3 regions of the Arthrobacter sp. USHLN218 genome follow, and region 1 is predicted to be linked to each of the others. Evidence: riboswitches for the same ligand, from Rfam matches in the RefSeq annotation. Region 1 holds a riboswitch; each other region holds the start of a gene.

Region 1 (5,601 bases):
AAGTTCGGTCGCCGTCACGTCCGAGGCGGAGAGCTTGCCGAGGGCGGCCTTCTGTTCCCGGGTGGCGGCCGCGTCGATCCGCGCGTATGACGGCGACCCGAACTTCGCGGCCAGCTCACCGTAGAGTTCGGACGGGGACTTGCCGGTGACGGCCTTGATCTCCGAGGCCAGCAGGGCCAGCAGGATGCCGTCCTTGTCCGTGGACCACGGCTGCCCGTTGAACCGGACGAAGGATGCGCCGGCCGACTCCTCGCCGCCGAAGACGCCCTCACCGGAGAGCAGGCCGGGCACGAACCACTTGAAGCCGACCGGGACCTCCACCAGCTTGCGGCCCAGGTCCGCGGCCACGCGGTCGATCATCGAGGACGAGACGAGGGTCTTGCCCACGGAGGCGCCAGCGGGCCACTGCGGCCGGTGGGTGTACAGGTACTGGATCGCCACTGCGAGGTAATGGTTCGGATTCATCAGCCCCGCGTCCGGGGTGACGATCCCGTGGCGGTCCGCGTCGGCGTCGTTCCCGGTAGCGATCTCGAACTCGGCGGAACGTCCGATTAGCGACGCCATGGCGTAGGGGGAGGAGCAGTCCATGCGGATCTTCTCGTCCCAGTCCAGCGTCATGAACGCCCACTGCGGGTCCACCGTGGAATTGACCACCGTCAGGTCCAGGTTGTGCCGCTCCCCGATCGCGCCCCAGTAGTCCACCGAGGCGCCGCCCATCGGATCCGCGCCGATGCGCACGCGGGCGTTGCGGATGGCCTCCAGGTCCAGCACCTGCGGCAGGTCGTCCACGTAGTTGCTGAGGAAATCGTACGTGCCCACGGCGCCGGAGAACTGGGCCTGGCCGAGCGGAATCCGCTTGACCCCGCGCAGTTCAGATTCGAGCAGCTCGTTGGCGCGGTTGGCGATCCAGCCTGTGGCATCCGAATCCGCGGGGCCGCCGTGCGGCGGGTTGTACTTGAAGCCGCCGTCTCCGGGCGGATTGTGCGAGGGCGTGATGACGATGCCGTCGCCCTGCCCGTCCGGATTCGAGGTGTTGTGCTTGAGGATGGCGTGGCTGACGGCCGGCGTCGGGGTCCAGCCGGTCCTCGAGTCCACCCAGACCGTGACGCCGTTGGCGGCAAGGACCTCCAGCGCCGTGTTCTGCGCCGGGTCGGAGAGCGCGTGCGTGTCCTTGCCCATGAACAGCGGGCCGGCGATGCCCTGGCCGGCACGGTATTCCACGATCGCCTGCGTGATGGCGGCGATGTGGTCCTCGTTGAAGGAACCCTTCAGGCTGCTGCCGCGGTGGCCCGACGTGCCGAAGGCCACGCGCTGCGTCGGCTCCTTCGGATCGGGCTTCACGTCGAAGTACGCGTCGAGCAGCGCGGTCAGGTCAACAAGGTCGCTGGGTTGGGCCACTGTGCCCGCACGGTTTGCCATGCCCCAAGCATGCCAAAGATCACAGCGAGTGAGCCGGGTCGGTCACCAGAAGTTCACAACATTACGACTGCGGAGGGTTGACGCCTGGCGCGAGATATCGTTAAGTGCTTAACAATATGGAAATCACCCAGTATGCCTCGTTCAAGCTCCACCAGGCCACAGCGCTGCTCGACCGCGTGGCGGACAACTACCTGCGGACCCACCACGGGATCCGGTACGCGCCGTTCCTGGTGCTGCTGATTTCCAAGGTCGTCGGGCCGGCCACGCAGCAGCGGCTCGCCACCGCGCTCGACGTCAGCCGGGCATCGGTCAACCAGCGCGTCAGCGCGCTCAAGCAGCAGGGGCTGCTCTCGGTGGTGACGGATCCGGAAGATTCCCGCGCCCACATCGTCAGCCTGACCGAGGCCGGCGAACGGCTCGTGGCCGCGGCGTGGGAAGGCCTCGACCGGGACCTCGCGGACGTCGAAACGGGCATTGACGAGCGGCTGCTGGCGGAACAGCTGGACCGGCTGATCGGCAACTTGTTGAAGGTACTGGAAGCCCAGGGCGGAGTGCAGCCGGTGAAGGCCGGCAGGAAAGGAACCTACGATGGCCCAGCCTGAAATGTTCTGCCAGGAACTGAACTCCCATTGCCAGGAAACCGTTCTCTTCCTGCACGGAGGCAATGTCGCCGGATGGATGTGGGAGCCGCAGCATGAGGCGGTCCGGGACTATCACTGCCTGGTCCCGGACTTCCCCGGGTATGGCGGCAGCCGGAATATGCGGTGGGAAAGCCTGGCGGGGACCGCTGACCTTCTGGCGGACCTCATCCGCTCCCGTGCCCGCGGCGGCCGGGCGCACATCGTCGGCCTCTCCCTGGGAGCGGTGGTCGGGTTGCACCTGGCCGGCCGGCATGCGGATCTGGTCAGCTCCGGGTTCCTTACCGGCCCCCCGCTGACGGCCCCTGGACCGGTAACGGGTCTGCTGGCCCGCCTCCAGCTGCGCGCCTGGGACCAGCCCTGGTTCTGGAAAACCACCGGCCGGGGCTACGGCCTCACCGGCGAGGGCCTAGATGTCTTCGTGGAGACTGCCCTGGGCGTCTCCAAGGACAACCGGGACCGGATCTTCGCAGAGGTGTTCGGCACCTTTCCTGTCGAGGTGCTGCGCAGCATCACCGCTCCGTTGCTTCTGGTGACCGGAGGCAAGGACGCGCGGCTCATCAAAGATTCTGCGGCGATTGCCGCGCGGGAGATCCCCGGCATCCGTACGGCCATGGCACCGGGCATGCACCACCAATGGAACATCGAGGACATTGGCCTGTTCAACCGATCGCTCACGGCCTGGCTCACCGGCGCTCAACTGCATCCCGACCTGGCGTCCGCCGTCGTAAATCCCGCCTGAACCGGCGTCCGGCCGCTTCCGCGGCCGGAACTTTGTTGCGCAGGATGACGGCGGATTTGCCGTTCGTGACGAAACATTCCGTGCCGGGGAGCAACACTTCGACGTACACGGTGCAGGTATTGCTCCCCGACCCCCTCCGCTCCCTACAGTGGACGCATTAGCCATCCAGAGCGGCCGAGAGATCTGGCTCGTTGACGCCGCAGCAACCATCCGGGTAAGCCTCCGCAAGGAGACGGACCGGAACGGTGCTACCGCCAGGACCGATGGAGACGCGCCAGCGACACCACCAGGGCCTTGACCTGCCCGGCGTGGAAAACGGCTGGTCCTTTCAGCAGCGCAGCGGCGCACTCCCTCGGCACGACCGAGGAGCGTACATGACCCTGGCAGCACGGACAGCCGTCCCGCCGTCGTTGTCCTACGAGCTGTATCCGCCCGCCAACGCGCAGGCCGAAGCCACGGTGCTTCGGGCCATCGAAGAGCTTGGCGGCACCCATCCCGACTACGTTTCAGTGACCTACAACGGCACGCCCGAGCGGCGCCGCGCCTCCATCCAGCTGATCGAGCACCTGGTGGGCGCCACCAGGCTGCGGCCGCTGGCGCACCTGACCTGCGTCGGGGAAACCCGCGACAGCCTGGAACTGCTGGTGTGCCAGTTCGTGGGGCTGGGCGTGCGCGGCGTGCTGGCCATGCGCGGGGACCTGCCCGCCGATCCGCAGGCCTGCCGTGGAGACCTGCCCTTCGCCCGCTACCTGGTGGAGCTGATCCGCCGGGTCGAGGGGCGGCATTCCGCGACGCTGGCCGGCGGCCGAATGGCCGTCGGGGTGGCCGCCTACCCGAACCGGCATCCGGAGTCCCCGTCCTTCGAGCACGACATCGAGGTGCTCGTCTCGAAGGAACGCTCCGGGGCCGACTTCGCGATCAGCCAGGTCTACTTCGACCCGGCCCACTACGTCCGCCTCGTGGCGGCGGCCCGCGCGGCCGGCGTGACGATCCCGATCATTCCCGGGGTCATCCCGATGTCGAGCGTCCGCCGGCTGGAGCGGCTGGCCGTGATGACCGGCGTCCGTCCGGATCCGGCGCTGCTGCACCGGCTGGAGACGGCCTCCTCCGACGCCGAGCGGCGAAGGATCGGGGTCGCCGCCGCCGCGGAACTGGCCCGCGCCGCCCTGGACGCGGGGGCGCCCGGGCTGCACCTGTACACCTTCAACGATGCGCGCGCCTCCATCGAGGTCGTCGAGGCGCTTGACCTGCCCTCCACCCGTACCCTTTCCGCTTCCGTATCCGCCTGAACCCGCACGAAACCGCACGAACCCGAACGAATCCGCCTGAAAAGGAGAACACCATGACCGCCAAGAACACCTTCCCCGCCGCCACCATCCTGGGCTACCCGCGCATCGGCCCGAACCGCGAACTGAAGAAGGCCCTCGAGGCACACTGGAGCGGCCGGCTCGACGAGGACGGCCTGCTCTTCGAGGCCCGCAAGGTCCAGGACAGGACGGTCCTCCGGCTGGTCCAGCTCGGGCTGGACGCCGCCGACTCCTCCATCCCCGCCGACTTCGCGCTCTATGACCAGGTCCTCGACACCACGGCCGCCCTCGGTGCGCTGCCGTCCCGCTTCGCCGACCTCGCGGACAGCGACGGCGGCGTCGGAACCGCCGCATCCTTCGTGCTCGCCCGCGGCGACGGCGAACGCCCGCCCCTGGAACTGACCAAGTGGTTCGACACGAACTACCACTACCTCGTGCCGGAAATCGGCCCGGAGACCCGCTTCGCCGCCGTCGCACACCAGCTGGCCGGGATCATCCGCCGGCACAAGGACCGCGGCGCCGTGCTGCGGCCGGTCCTCGTGGGCCCGGTGACCTACCTGCTGCTCGCCAAGGCTGAGGACGGCGCGCCCGAGGGCTTCGACCCGCTGACCCGGATCGACGATGCCGTCGCGGCCTACGTGGGGATCCTCGGCCAGCTGGCCGAGGCCGGCGCCGAGTGGGTGCAGCTCGACGAGCCGGGCCTCTCCACGGACACCGGCGGTGCCCTGGCGGCCCCCGGCGGTCTGGTGGAGCAGGTCTACCGGAAGCTGGCCGAGGCTCCGGTGGCCGCCCCGGGCCGCCAGGCGAACGGGCGCCCGGCCCTGCTGGTCACCACCGGCTACGGCACCGCGGGGGATCCGGCCCGCGCCGGAGAGGCCTTGGCCGTGCTGGCCGCCGTCGGCGTCGAAGCCGTCCACGCGGACCTGGTCCGCGGCGCGCTGCCCCCCGCCGAAGCGCTGCGGGCGCTCGGCGGCACCCGCTTCGTCGCCGGCATCGTGGACGGCCGCAATGTCTGGCGGAACAACCTGCTGTCCTCGCTGAACGTGATCGAGGACCTGCAGGCGCAGTCCGGCGCGGCCGTCTCGGTCGGCACCTCCACGTCGCTGCTGCACGTGCCGCACGATGTCGCCGCCGAGTCCGTGCTGCCGGCGCACCTGCCGGCCTGGCTCTCCTTCGCGGACCAGAAGGTGCGCGAGGTGGCGGCACTGGCCCGCGGTCTGGCCGAAGGCCGGCCGTCCATTGCGGCGGAACTGCAGGATGCGGAGGCGGCCCTGCGGTCCCGCGCCAAGTACGACGGCGTGGTGTCGCCGGCCGTCCGGCAGCGCACCGCGGCGCTGGGGGAGGAGGACTTCACCCGGGGCCCGGCCGAGCGCCGCGCCGAACTGCAGCAGGCCAAGCTGGGGCTGCCGGTCCTGCCGACCACCACGATCGGCTCCTTCCCGCAGACGGGCGAGGTCCGCCGGGCCCGTGCCGCCGCGCAGAAGGGCAGCATCAC
Region 2 (5,601 bases), on a different contig from region 1:
CCATCCTCGCGATCGCGGCTCCCGGGCTGTTCCCCTCGGCGCAGAAATTCGCGGACCACTACCAGCGGCCGATCGAACGCTCCGGCAGCGCGGAGTTACTGGGCAAACTGCGACGACGCATCCGCCCTCTCATGTTGCGCCGCACCAAGGAAGCCGTCGCCACGGACCTCCCGCCGAAGCAGGAACAGGTGCTGGAGGTTGACCTCAGCCCGAAGCACCGCAAGATCTATGACACGCACCTGCAGCGGGAGCGCCAGAAGATCCTGCGGCTGGTCGAGGACATGGACCGGCACCGCTTCACCATCTTCCAGTCGCTGACGCTGCTGCGGATGCTCAGCCTGGATGCCTCGCTGGTCCACGAGGATTACTCGTCCGTGCCCTCCAGCAAGCTCGACGTGCTCTTCGAACAATTGGAGGACGTGCTGGGCGAAGGCCACCGCGCCCTGATCTTCAGCCAGTTCACCAGCTTCCTGAAGAAGGCCGCCGCACGGCTGGACGTCGAAGGCGTTGAGTACAGCTACCTGGACGGCACAACGCGCCGGCGGGCAGAAGTGATCAACCGCTTCAAGGAAGGCAAGGCGCCCGTCTTCCTGATCAGCCTCAAGGCCGGCGGTTTCGGACTCAACCTTACCGAGGCGGATTATTGCTTCCTGCTCGACCCGTGGTGGAACCCCGCGAGCGAGGCCCAGGCGGTGGACCGCACGCACCGGATCGGCCAGACCAAGAACGTCATGGTCTACCGGATGGTCGCAAAGGGCACGATCGAAGAGAAGGTCATGGCCCTGAAGGAAAGCAAGGCCAAGCTGTTCTCGTCGGTGATGGACGACGACGCGATGTTCTCCTCCAAGCTGACCGCCGAGGACATCCGCGGCCTGCTGGAGAACTGAGCGCCCGGGCTGGACCGGGCGTTCAGCGGTGCGCCAGCGCCCCGCGGTAGACCCACCGGCCCTCCTCGCGCACGAACGTGCTGACCTCATGCTGGTCCTGCGCCGCTCCGCCGGCCCGGAAGCGCGCGCGGAACTCGACCTTTCCTGCCGTGTCGTCCGGACCGCCCCGCACCACCCGGATGACCTCAAGACCCTCCCACTGCTGCTCCGGATCGAGCTCCAGCGAGCGCGGTCTTGTTTCCGATGACCAGCTGCGCAGCAGGTAGGCGCTGTCCCCGGCGACAAATGCCGAATAGCGCGAGCGCATCAGCTCCTCGGCCGTCGCCGCCTCTGCCAGGCCGGCATGGAGGCGTCCGCAGCAGTCGCGGTAGGCCGCCGAGCTGCCGCAGGGACAGGGGGCGGACGGCGCAATCGATTCGCGGAACATGGCTGCCATCCTAGGCAACCGCCTGCCGGGCCCCGAGGAAAGGCATCAGCTCGGCCAGGACCTCATCCGCCGGGAAGAGGGTCGAGGCGTGCGTGCGCCCCGGCAGCGGGACGAAGCGGGCCGCGGGCATCAGCGCGGCGGCGCGCCTGGAGTCGTCGAACCTGGCCGTGTCCTCGGTGCCGGCCATGAGCAGTACGGGCATCCCCAGCGAGGCCAATTCGGCTTCGGTGAGCCCGGGTTCCTCCTCGGTCCGTTCGAAATAGGCCGCCAGCGCCTGAGGGTCGTTGGCCTTGAAGGCCACCTTGGCGGCGGCATCCAGCGGCTTGCCCGCCGCTTCCAGGCCGTCGATGAAGCCTTCCATCCCGCCGCGGCGCAGTTCCTCGAGGTAGCCGTCGAAGAATATCCTGGCCACCTGCCCCTGCTGGGCCCGGTAGGTGCCGCCCAGCGTCGCGAGCCGTTCCACGCGCTCGGGGGCCGCCGCGGCCAGCGCGAAACCCACCCGCGCCCCGAAGGAGTATCCCGTCACCGCGGCACTGGCGATCCCCTCCGCGTCCAGGACTGCCAGGACGTCGCCGACGACCAGCGGCATCCGATAGGACTCGGCGTCGTGCGGCTTGCCGCTACGGCCGTGGCCCCGCAGGTCGATCCGGACCACGGTGAAATCGGCGGCCAACGCCCCCACGTACCCGAGCCCGCGCCAAATCGCGCGCGAGAGCGCGGAACCGTGCAGGAGTACGACGGCGGGTCCCTCCCCCGTGATGTCGTAGGCGATCGAGGTCCGGTCCACGGGGTTTGCAGCTTCAGGCATGACCTCAGTCTATGGACCGGCGCCCGAAGGAATGGTCATGCTCGCCGCAGCCCGTGCCGCCAGCGCCGGAACCTGCCGGTCAGTGACCGGCCGGCGTGCTGGTGTCCTTCCTGCTCGAACGGGTCGGAAACATCGTCCGGCAGCACTCCGTCCTCGCCCGCCCTGACGTGGCCGGTGCCGGGCCCGGGTATCTGGGCAGCCGCGAGGTTCGGCATCACCGGATCGTCTCCCGAGCCGTGCAGCGGCAGCGGGCCCATGCGTTCTTCCGGTGCTGCTCCAAAAATTCTCTTCCGCTTGGTCGCCATCGCTGCTCTCCTCCAACGCGCCACTGTTCCTATTGTCGCGCCGGTTCTACCGGAAAGTAAGGGGGCGGCGGTCAGTTCGACGGCGCCACCTCGACGGCAAACTGCCCCACCTGCCACGGGTCGATGGCAGGAACAGCCAGCTTCCGGAAGCCATCGACGTTCCGGGACACGATCGTCAGGCAGTGCTGCACGGCCGTCGCCGCTATCAGGGAATCCACGGCGGTGACCTCGGGATTCCCCGCCATCGGCGCCCAGGACATCGCCACGCCCAGGTCCACCGGCAGGATGAACCCGGAGAAGCGCGAGGCCAGTTCGCCGAGCCAGGCGCCGCCGTCGTCCGGTCCCCTGCCCTCCTGGCTGCCCAGCAGATGGAGCTCCGCCACTGACAGCGCGGAAATGTAGATGCCCAGGTGCCGGCGGCGCTGCAGGAAATCGACGACCGCCGGATGCGGTTCGGCGCGGCGCACTTCGGCGACGACGTCGGTGTCCAGCAACAGGCCCGAAGGACCCCTCACAGGCCCGCCGCGCGTGGCGTCCGCGCATCCTGCCGGGCCGGGAGGCCAGCGGGCCCGAGCAGGAAATCGACGAATTCCTGGCGTGCGGCCGTAACTTGTTCGTAGTCGGAAAGGCTCATCACGCCTAGGCCGGCGTGGGCAGTATTAGCTGTACTCATGGAAGCGGTGCCGGGCACCGGTCCTTTCACGTGCTCTTGCCCGCACCATTTGCCAGTAGGCGAATGCAGGCCGCTTCGTCATCCGAACCACCCAGAGAGCGTGGGGTTGGTACGCGGCCAAGTCGGAGCTTAGCGACCGCAATTCCTGAAGCTGAAGCGAGTATAACCAGAGCTTGTGCCGCCAGTCACGGGCCGCCTCGTCACCGGAAGTAATAAGGCCTAGCGGTCCGTCACGAAGGCCTAACGGGCTGTCACGGCGAGTAACGGGCCTACAACAAAATGTTTACTTCGCAGCAACCGTTTGGCTATGTGCATGCGGGACCCTATAGTTGGAAATGCTTCACGAGATGTGATCCGCAGCACACCGGCTCGCCGGGTACTGCAAGGCTCCGACCGATCACGCACCAACCCCATGTTCGCGGGTGGTTCGGATGACGAAGCGGCCTGCATTTCACAGGACAACGAGGTTCTGAAGGGGACTCGGTGCGGGCAAGAACAACCGGAGAGAACAAGAATGATGAGTGCATATCCAATAGAAAAAGACAGCCGCAGCGGCCACCGCGAGCGCACCGTCGGTCTCTGGGACAACAGCGTTCTGGACGAGTGGGTCGAGGTAGCCGTACATATCGAGGCTGAGCTGAGCCTGGTCCAGTTGTGCCGGGACGGCGTACAGAAAATGCTGTATTCCGAGGACATCGGCGCCGTGCTGGAAGCGGCCATGGACTCGGACGGCTCCGCGCTGTGGTGCGAGAAGTACTCCAAGCTGCTCATTCCCAGCACCCGTCCGGGCGCGGGCAACCGCTTCTTCTCGCTGCGGCGGATGCTGAACGACGACGGCGGAGCACCGGACTGCCACTAGCGCGCCTGGCGCTGCGGTGGGGTGTCCGTTCTGGGATGTCTGCTGATTTGTCCGTTACTTGGTTTGCGCCCTTGCCCGCCTGCCCGGTTTCGGGCGGTCCGGCCGGACGGGCGCAAACTGTCGGACACGGCTGATAGAAGTTGAGCATAAAGAGCCGCCCGCCGGCCCGGGGCCCCGACAGGGGTCTCGGAGCCGGCGGGACCAACTTCTCCTCCAGGAGGCACCGTGTTCCTGCTCGACCCGCTGCTGCCCGGCGCGCCACGGGACCTGATCTTCACCGCGAGCGACCTGGTGGTGGCGGCGCAGTGCGAGTACGAACTGCTGCGGAAGCTGGATGAGAAACTTGGGCGCAGCCCGAAGGCGGAGTTCCCGCCGGACGAGATGCTGGCCCGCACGGCTGAACTGGGCGACGTCCACGAGCACCGCGTGCTTCAGGGCTTCCGGGACACCTTCGGGGCCGGCGTGGTGGAAATCGCCGGAATCGCGGACTACACCAGGCCGTTGCTAGAGGCCAAGCACCGGGAATCGATCGCGGCGCTGCGCTCCGGTGCGGACGTGGTGTTCCAGGCTTCCTTCTTCGACGGCAGCTTCCACGGCCGTTCAGACTTCCTCGTCAGGGAAGGTGACGGCTCCTCGGCCCGCTACGCCGTGTACGATTCCAAGCTCGCCCGGCATGCCAAGGTCACGGCGCTGTTGCAGCTGGCGGCGTACGGCGACCAGCTGATAAAAGCCGGTATCGACCCTTCGCCCACCGTGACACTCGTGCTGGGCGACCGTTCCCGCAGCGACCATAGCCTGCGCGACCTGCTGCCGGTCTTCCGGGAGCGCCGCCGCCGCTTCCTGGAGCTCACGTCCGCCCACCGGGCCCAACGTGCCCCCGTGGCATGGGGAGATGACCGGCATACAGCGTGCGGGCGCTGCGACTACTGCGCCGAGCAGGTAGCGCTCCACCGGGACGTGCTGCTGGTTTCCCGGATGAGCCCGGTCCGTCGCCGCCGCCTGCGGGACCTGGGCGTCACCACGATCGACCAGCTGGCGGCCATGGAGCTGCCCCCGGGTGAGGCACCGGACGGCGTGCTGGCCCGGCTGCGCGACCAGGCGAGGATGCAGACCGGCATGGAGGAACCGGACGGGGCCGTGCAGTACACGGATGGCGACGGAACCCGGCACAGCCTCGCCTACCGGGTGCTGGCAGCAAACGCGCTCGGAACACTCCCCGCACCAAGTGAGGGAGACATCTTTTTCGACTTCGAAGGGGACCCGCTCTGGCAGGACCAGGCCGGGACCTGGGGACTGGAGTACCTGTTCGGGGTCATGGAGAACCCGCCGGCCCCCGGAGCCGCCCCGCCCTTCCTTCCGTTCTGGGCCCACAGCCGCGCCGAAGAAGGCAAAGCTCTGGCCGAATTCCTGGATTATGTGGGCCGGCGGCGGAAGCAGTATCCGGACCTGCACATCTACCATTACGCCAACTACGAGAAGGCCGCGCTGCGCCGCCTCTCGCTGCAGCACGTGATCGGCGAGGACGCCGTGGACGCCTTGCTGCGCGAAGGCGTCCTGATCGACCTCTACGACGTGGTGCGCAACAGCCTGCGGATCTCGGAAAAGTCCTACAGCATCAAGAAGCTCGAGCCCTTGTATATGG
Region 3 (5,601 bases), on a different contig from region 1:
GTTTCCGGCCATGTTCGTGGCTTTTGTTTCAGGTTCCGCCCGGGAGGCCACGCCGAGGTGCGCCGCCATACCGCCAACGCCGCGCGCTTACTAATATGGCGGTACCAGCCAAGGCGCAAGGCCCCAGTGCGCCCGGCACGCCAAGGCAGGAGATTCGACCTTCGACCTTCGACCTCAACCACCAAACAGGACAGCGACATGACCGCAAACGCCGCAGCACGCCCGCCCGGGAACAGGGCCGCCATCGTCGACGCCGCCATCGAAGTCATCTCCCGCACCGGGCTGGCTGGCGCGCGCCTCAAGGATGTGGCAGCCGAAGCGAGGGTCTCCGTCGGGACGGTGCAGCACTACTTCGGTTCCAAGGAGAAGCTGGTCGACGAGGCGCTGTACAGCATCGCCGCCGACACGGTGAACGCGATCCTGCGCTCCTCGCAGGCGGCAAGCTCCAAGACGGCGTGGGAGGAGCTGTGCGGAATGCTGGCGACCTATCGGGAGTGGGGCGATTACCCGAAACGCGCACGGATGTGGCTGACCTTTGCCGCCTCCGGCCTGGACAACCCGGCCCACCGGCGCCTGATCCAGTCCGTGTCGCAGCAGTGGGTCGCGCCCTTTACCCAGGTCATCCGGCGAGGGACCCAGGACGGCGAATTCCATCCGGTCGCACCAATCGACGACATCGTCGATATCCTCCTGCGGCTGACCGACGGCTACACCATGAGCCAGGCCGCCGGGTTCCTCGAGGCCGCCGGCCCGGCCGGAACCGAGGTCACCCCCAGGTTCCGGACCGTCGCCGCTGCCCTGCTCGGTGTTCCCGAACCGGCTCAGAGGTAGTCAGGCGCTGCTCCCAACCCGAAGAAATCCTCCAAGGTGCGGGAGCCGCCGTCGTTCATGTCCCCCACCAGGGAGGTGCCGACGTAGCGCAGGTGCCACGGCTCGTACGTGTAGCCGGTGGTGGCCTCGGCGCCCTTCGGGTAGCGGATGATGAAGCCGTAGTCGTCGGCATGCTCGGCCGCCCACTTGCCGACCGGTGTGTTCGCGAAGCACGGGTCGAGGGCGCAGGTCCCGCCGGGATTGCCGATATCCATGGCCAGGCCGGTCTGGTGCTCGCTGTAGCCCGGGCGCGCGGCAAGGGTGTCGGCCGTTTCCTGGCCGTACTGCAGGACGTAGTTGTTGTAGAGGCTGGCCTGCTGGTTGTAGGACCGGTAGCCGCTCACCGGCACGATGGTAACGCCCGCCTTCTTGGCAGCGCTGGCGAACTTCTTGTAAGCATCGGCGGCTTCAGCGCGCAGCGATTCGCCCTGGATCCTCGCCAGGCGGGACGGGACGTAATTCTGCGGGTTCAGCTTCCGGTGCTTGTTCACTACTACCTGCAGGCTGGAAGGCGCATCGATCTCATAGCCCTTGACGGTCGCCGCGGTGGCGGCCGGGGCAACGAAGCCGAGGCAGACGAACATGGCCAGCAGGATGACGAGCGCTCTGTTGATGACACTCACGAGGACCCCCAAGACGTAAAGAATGCGTTCGGCCACCCTATGTGCGGCGCGGGGGCGCGTCGAGGGCAGGCCGCGTGCCGCGGGACGCCGCACACGATTTTCACGGTCCGTCCCGTCGGTTGGCTATTTCGGCGCCGGGCAGACGGAAGCGGCGGCGGGAACGATGTCCGCGCCGCCGCCTTCGCGTGCTGCTGCTACTTCTTGTCAGGTCCGGCGCCGATGGCCCAGACGCGCGGCGGGACCGTGCCGTTGACGGAGTAGTCGCCGATGATGCGCGCCTTGAAGACCCACGGGTTGTGGTTGGCCGCGGTGCGGGCGTTGCGCCAGTGGCGGTCGAAGTTCTTCTTGGTGCTGGTGCCCGAGGCGGACAGCGCGTCGAAGACATCCGAGGTGGCACGCGTGGCCAGGTCGGTCAGGACCACCTGGGCCTGGGCGCTCTCGAGTTCGGCGAGGTCGTTGAGGTGCTCTTCCTGCTCGAGGTCGTCGAGGAACGCGGCTTCGTACGCGCGCTGCAGGGCCTGGGCGGCCCGCTCGACGGTGGCGTCCGCGGCATAGGCCTTGGCGGACACCTCGCCGATGACCTGCAGGATCTGCGGATCCTCGCGGAAGGAGTCGGCGTTGCCGTGCGAGAAGATGCGGGTGCGGTTGCGGACCTCGGTGGCGATGTCGCGCTCGGCGGCCTTGATGCTGCCGGCGAGGACGGCGAGCAGCACGACCTGGTAGAACGCGGTCTGGTACTTGAACCGGGTGTCGAAGTCGATCACGTTGTCGGCCTCGACCACGGCGTCCTTGAAGGTGCTGGTGCCGGAGCCGGTGGTCTGCTGGCCGAAGCCGTCCCAGTCGTCGGAGTGCGTGACGCCTGGCTGGTGCGCGTTGACCACGGCGATGACCTTGACGTCGTTGTCCGTGCGCTGGGCGAAGGTGTCGATCCAGTCGGCGAAGATGCTGCCGGTCGAGTAGTACTTGGTGCCGTTGACGCGGAAGCCGCCGGTGGCCGAGTCCGGGTCCGGGCTGACCTTGGTGATGACGTCGCCGATCTTGACGGTGCCGACCTCGGTCCACGAGTTGCCGGCGATCTCGCCGTTCACGAAGCGCTCCAGCCAGACCGCGCGCTGCGGGCCGGAGGAGACCAGCCGGTCCTCGACGAAGGCGAAGTGGCCGCGCAGCGCCTGCGGGATGTTCGAGTCCGCGGCGGCGAGTTCGGTGAGCAGGCGGAACAGCTGCGGCAGGGTGGCGCCGGCACCGCCGTCGGCCACGGGAACCCGCACGGCGCCGAAGCCGGCCTTCGTCAGCTCCTTGATCTGGTCGAAGGGCAGCTGGTGGTCCTGCTCGCGGGCGCTGGCGCCCTCGGCGATGCGGGCGAAGATCGGGCGGAAGCGGTCGGCGAGGGTGTCGTAGTCGGTCTCGGCGGCGTGGGTGCTTTGCGTGGTTACGGAGGTCATGACGGGCCTTTCGTTGTTACGGAAATTCGGAAGTCGGGTGGGTCAGACGCCCGCGGGTGTCGGCTCTTGGGCGGGCTGGGGCAGTACGGCGGCGGCGGGTTCCGGTGCCTGTGCGGCGTGCGTGTGCTCCGGTTCCGGGAGTACGACGGCGGCGCGGCCGGTGCGCCGGGCCAGGAACCCAGCGGCGCCAAAGAGGAGGGCGATCACGACGGCGGCTGCCGCGGCACTCCCCCAGCCCGACGGCCAGGCGCCGTTCAGCCCCAAAAGGGCGGGCACCGTCGTCGTTAGCTGGCTGGTGAGCAGGGTGACCCAACCGGTATAGGACGTGAGGGCGGACCTGCCGAAAGCGAGGAGCAGGAAGAACAGCGTCCACAGCACGGCCCAACTGGTCCACAGCACCGCGGAGAACGGGTCGGCGGCTAGGTTGGAGACCGCGTACACCACGGCGAGCGCGGCGACGAGGCCGCAGAACCAGCCGACGCCGGCCGACCCGAGGTCGAACAGCGAGTTCAGGCCGACGTAGGTGTAGGTCAGGCCGAAGAGGACGACGCCGGCGGCGCCGAGCAGCTGGGCCGAGTCACCGGCTGCGGTCACGGCGATCAGGGCGGCCAGGATCAGCTGGAGGCCGCCGATGAGCAGGTTCAGGGTGCCGCTGTCGCGCGGCGGGATGCGTCCGAGCAGGGCCAGGCCGTTGATCAGCAGTGCCACGCCGGAGAGGATGAGGCAGATGAAGGACATGGGCATGTTCCGTCTGTGCGGGAGGGCTCGCGGAGGAGCCGGCTCGATGCTTGCCGGAACACGGTTGTGCCCGGCCGGATCTTCACCTGGGGCACCCCACCACGAAGAGGGTTGCCGTCCAACCAGCCAGGGCTTCGCGTTGGAACTCGTGATCTGTTGAAAAAGCTATGCCGCGGCGGCGGCCCGCGGCAACGGTTTGGGGCGAAGATGACGCAAGGTCACGCCCTGTTACCCGCAGCACCGGCAAAAGGTTGCAGGGGCTTGCCAGTCAGGCCCGCGGTCCGCTAGTGCAGCTGCGCCGGCCCGTCCTGCCCGGGCTTGGTTCAGTACCGCGGCCCCGCCGGCCGGCAGCGTGCCCTCAGGCGAGGCCCTTGTCCTTGAGCCAGGCGGCTGCGGCGTCCTTGGGGTTCTGCTTCGCGTCTCCGGAGACCTTCTCGTTGAGCTGCATGAGGTCCTCGGTGGTCAGTTCCTGCGAAACCTTGTTCAGGATTTTCTGGGCCTCGCTGCCGACGGCGTCGGTGCGGATCAAGGGAAGCACCTGCTGGGCTGCGAAGAGGTCCTTGGTGTCCTTCAGCGTGACCAGGTTGTTGGCCGCAATCGACGGGGAGGTCGTAAAGATGTTCGCGGCCTGGACCCGGTCGTCCAGCAACGCCTGGAGCGTCAGCGCCCCGCCGCCGTCGCTGAAGGGGACGAACTCCTTCGGGACACATCCGTAGACGGCCTTGAGTCCCGGCAGTCCCTGCGGACGCTCCTGGGCCTCGGGCGGCATTCCAAGGGCGATGCGGTCGCAGGCTTTGCCCAGGTCCTCGAGGGATTCCAGTCCGTACTTGTCCGCGGTCTGTTGCGTGACGACGAGCGAGTCCTTGTCCTCCGCGGCCGCCGGTTCCAGCACCGCGAGCCCCTCCGGCAGCTTTCCGGGCAGTTCCTTCATCACTTCTTCGGCGCTGCGCGCCGAGGTGCCCTCGTCCAGATAGCGCAGGAGATTGCCGCTGTAATCGGGCACCAAATCGATGGAGCCGTCCTGGACTGCCCGGACATAGACTTCGCGCGAACCAATCCTCGGTTTGGTGGCCGCGGGGACGCCCCCGGCATTCAAAGCCCCGGCGTATATCTCGGCAAGGGTCTCGCTCTCCGGGAAATTCGCCGATCCCACGAGCACGGGCCCCTGCGCCCCGGTCTCCCCGGCGCTGGTCTCTCCGTCCTCGAACGGGCTGGCGCTGCAGCCGGCCATTCCCAGGGCGAGCAGGAGCCCGGTGATGAGAACGGCTGGAAGTCTGAAGGTGTTCCGCATGGAGGTTTTCCTTAGAGGTAGGTCCAAGCTGTGCTCACAGGCTAGACGACTGAAAGCGAGGCAACCAGAATGCGCAGGTTTTTACGTAAGGGTTGGCAGATTCACCGGTGGGCCGATTCGCGGCCGGGGCTTCAGCACCGCGGAAGTGACATTGCCCCGGGGGCCTAGGCTTCCCGGGGCAACGCCGCTGCCCCTTCGCGGGAGGGGCACAAAGGAACGGGTCTGGGGGGTCGGCCCCGCTCCGCGGGCCGGGCCTTCCACAAGGGCGGGTGATCCGGCACACTCTGAGTCTGCCTGCCGCGGCGCCGTCGGGCCAGATTCCAGTTCTGGGGATGGGCGGAACCCCCAAATGAGTGGCAAGGGGTGTGCCTGTGTGCTTCTTTTCCGGTGGGCCGATGTTCCGGAAGGTGACGCGAACGCGTGTCCGGAGCGCCGCCGTCGTAATTTTCACTATCCTGAAGGCTGGTTTCCCGCTCCCCCACGGACACATCCCGTCCTCCGCGGGCGGCCGGCGACGACAAGGAAATGCTGACTAGATGATGGCAAGTGCAGGCGGTTCCGGCGACGATCACGGCAAGCCACGGAACCGCGTACCCGATGGCGTCCTGCGGTCGGTCGGATTCCTGTCCTTCTTCGA

What was found. Region 1 has a riboswitch for S-adenosylmethionine ahead of WFH44_RS14350 (methylenetetrahydrofolate reductase). Riboswitches for the same ligand answer to the same signal wherever they lie in the genome.
Region 2: it holds a riboswitch for S-adenosylmethionine, as region 1 does, so the genes downstream of both, WFH44_RS03755 (hypothetical protein) here and WFH44_RS14350 (methylenetetrahydrofolate reductase) in region 1, are expected to answer to the same signal.
Region 3: it holds a riboswitch for S-adenosylmethionine, as region 1 does, so the genes downstream of both, WFH44_RS13405 (AmiS/UreI family transporter) here and WFH44_RS14350 (methylenetetrahydrofolate reductase) in region 1, are expected to answer to the same signal.

The regions. Positions count from the first base shown of each region.
Region 1 is NZ_JBBCYT010000006.1:46,239-51,839, reverse strand. It holds gene pgm (phosphoglucomutase (alpha-D-glucose-1,6-bisphosphate-dependent)) at 1-1,419, opposite strand, end outside; gene WFH44_RS14360 (MarR family winged helix-turn-helix transcriptional regulator) at 1,524-2,021, shown strand; gene WFH44_RS14355 (alpha/beta fold hydrolase) at 2,008-2,799, shown strand; SAM riboswitch class I at 2,958-3,069, shown strand; gene WFH44_RS14350 (methylenetetrahydrofolate reductase) at 3,174-4,088, shown strand; gene metE (5-methyltetrahydropteroyltriglutamate--homocysteine S-methyltransferase) at 4,142-5,601, shown strand, end outside.
Region 2 is NZ_JBBCYT010000002.1:41,676-47,276, reverse strand. It holds gene WFH44_RS03780 (DEAD/DEAH box helicase) at 1-887, shown strand, start outside; gene WFH44_RS03775 (YchJ family protein) at 910-1,314, opposite strand; gene WFH44_RS03770 (alpha/beta fold hydrolase) at 1,325-2,122, opposite strand; gene WFH44_RS03765 (hypothetical protein) at 2,158-2,427, opposite strand; gene WFH44_RS03760 (PIN domain-containing protein) at 2,499-2,942, opposite strand; SAM riboswitch class IV at 3,128-3,251, opposite strand; SAM riboswitch class IV at 3,439-3,602, shown strand; gene WFH44_RS03755 (hypothetical protein) at 3,615-3,959, shown strand; gene WFH44_RS03750 (TM0106 family RecB-like putative nuclease) at 4,185-5,601, shown strand, end outside.
Region 3 is NZ_JBBCYT010000005.1:220,156-225,756, reverse strand. It holds gene WFH44_RS13420 (TetR/AcrR family transcriptional regulator) at 199-831, shown strand; gene WFH44_RS13415 (M15 family metallopeptidase) at 822-1,493, opposite strand; gene WFH44_RS13410 (acyl-CoA dehydrogenase family protein) at 1,688-2,935, opposite strand; gene WFH44_RS13405 (AmiS/UreI family transporter) at 2,978-3,673, opposite strand; SAM riboswitch class IV at 3,715-3,827, opposite strand; gene WFH44_RS13400 (ABC transporter substrate-binding protein) at 4,032-4,964, opposite strand; gene WFH44_RS13395 (MFS transporter) at 5,501-5,601, shown strand, end outside.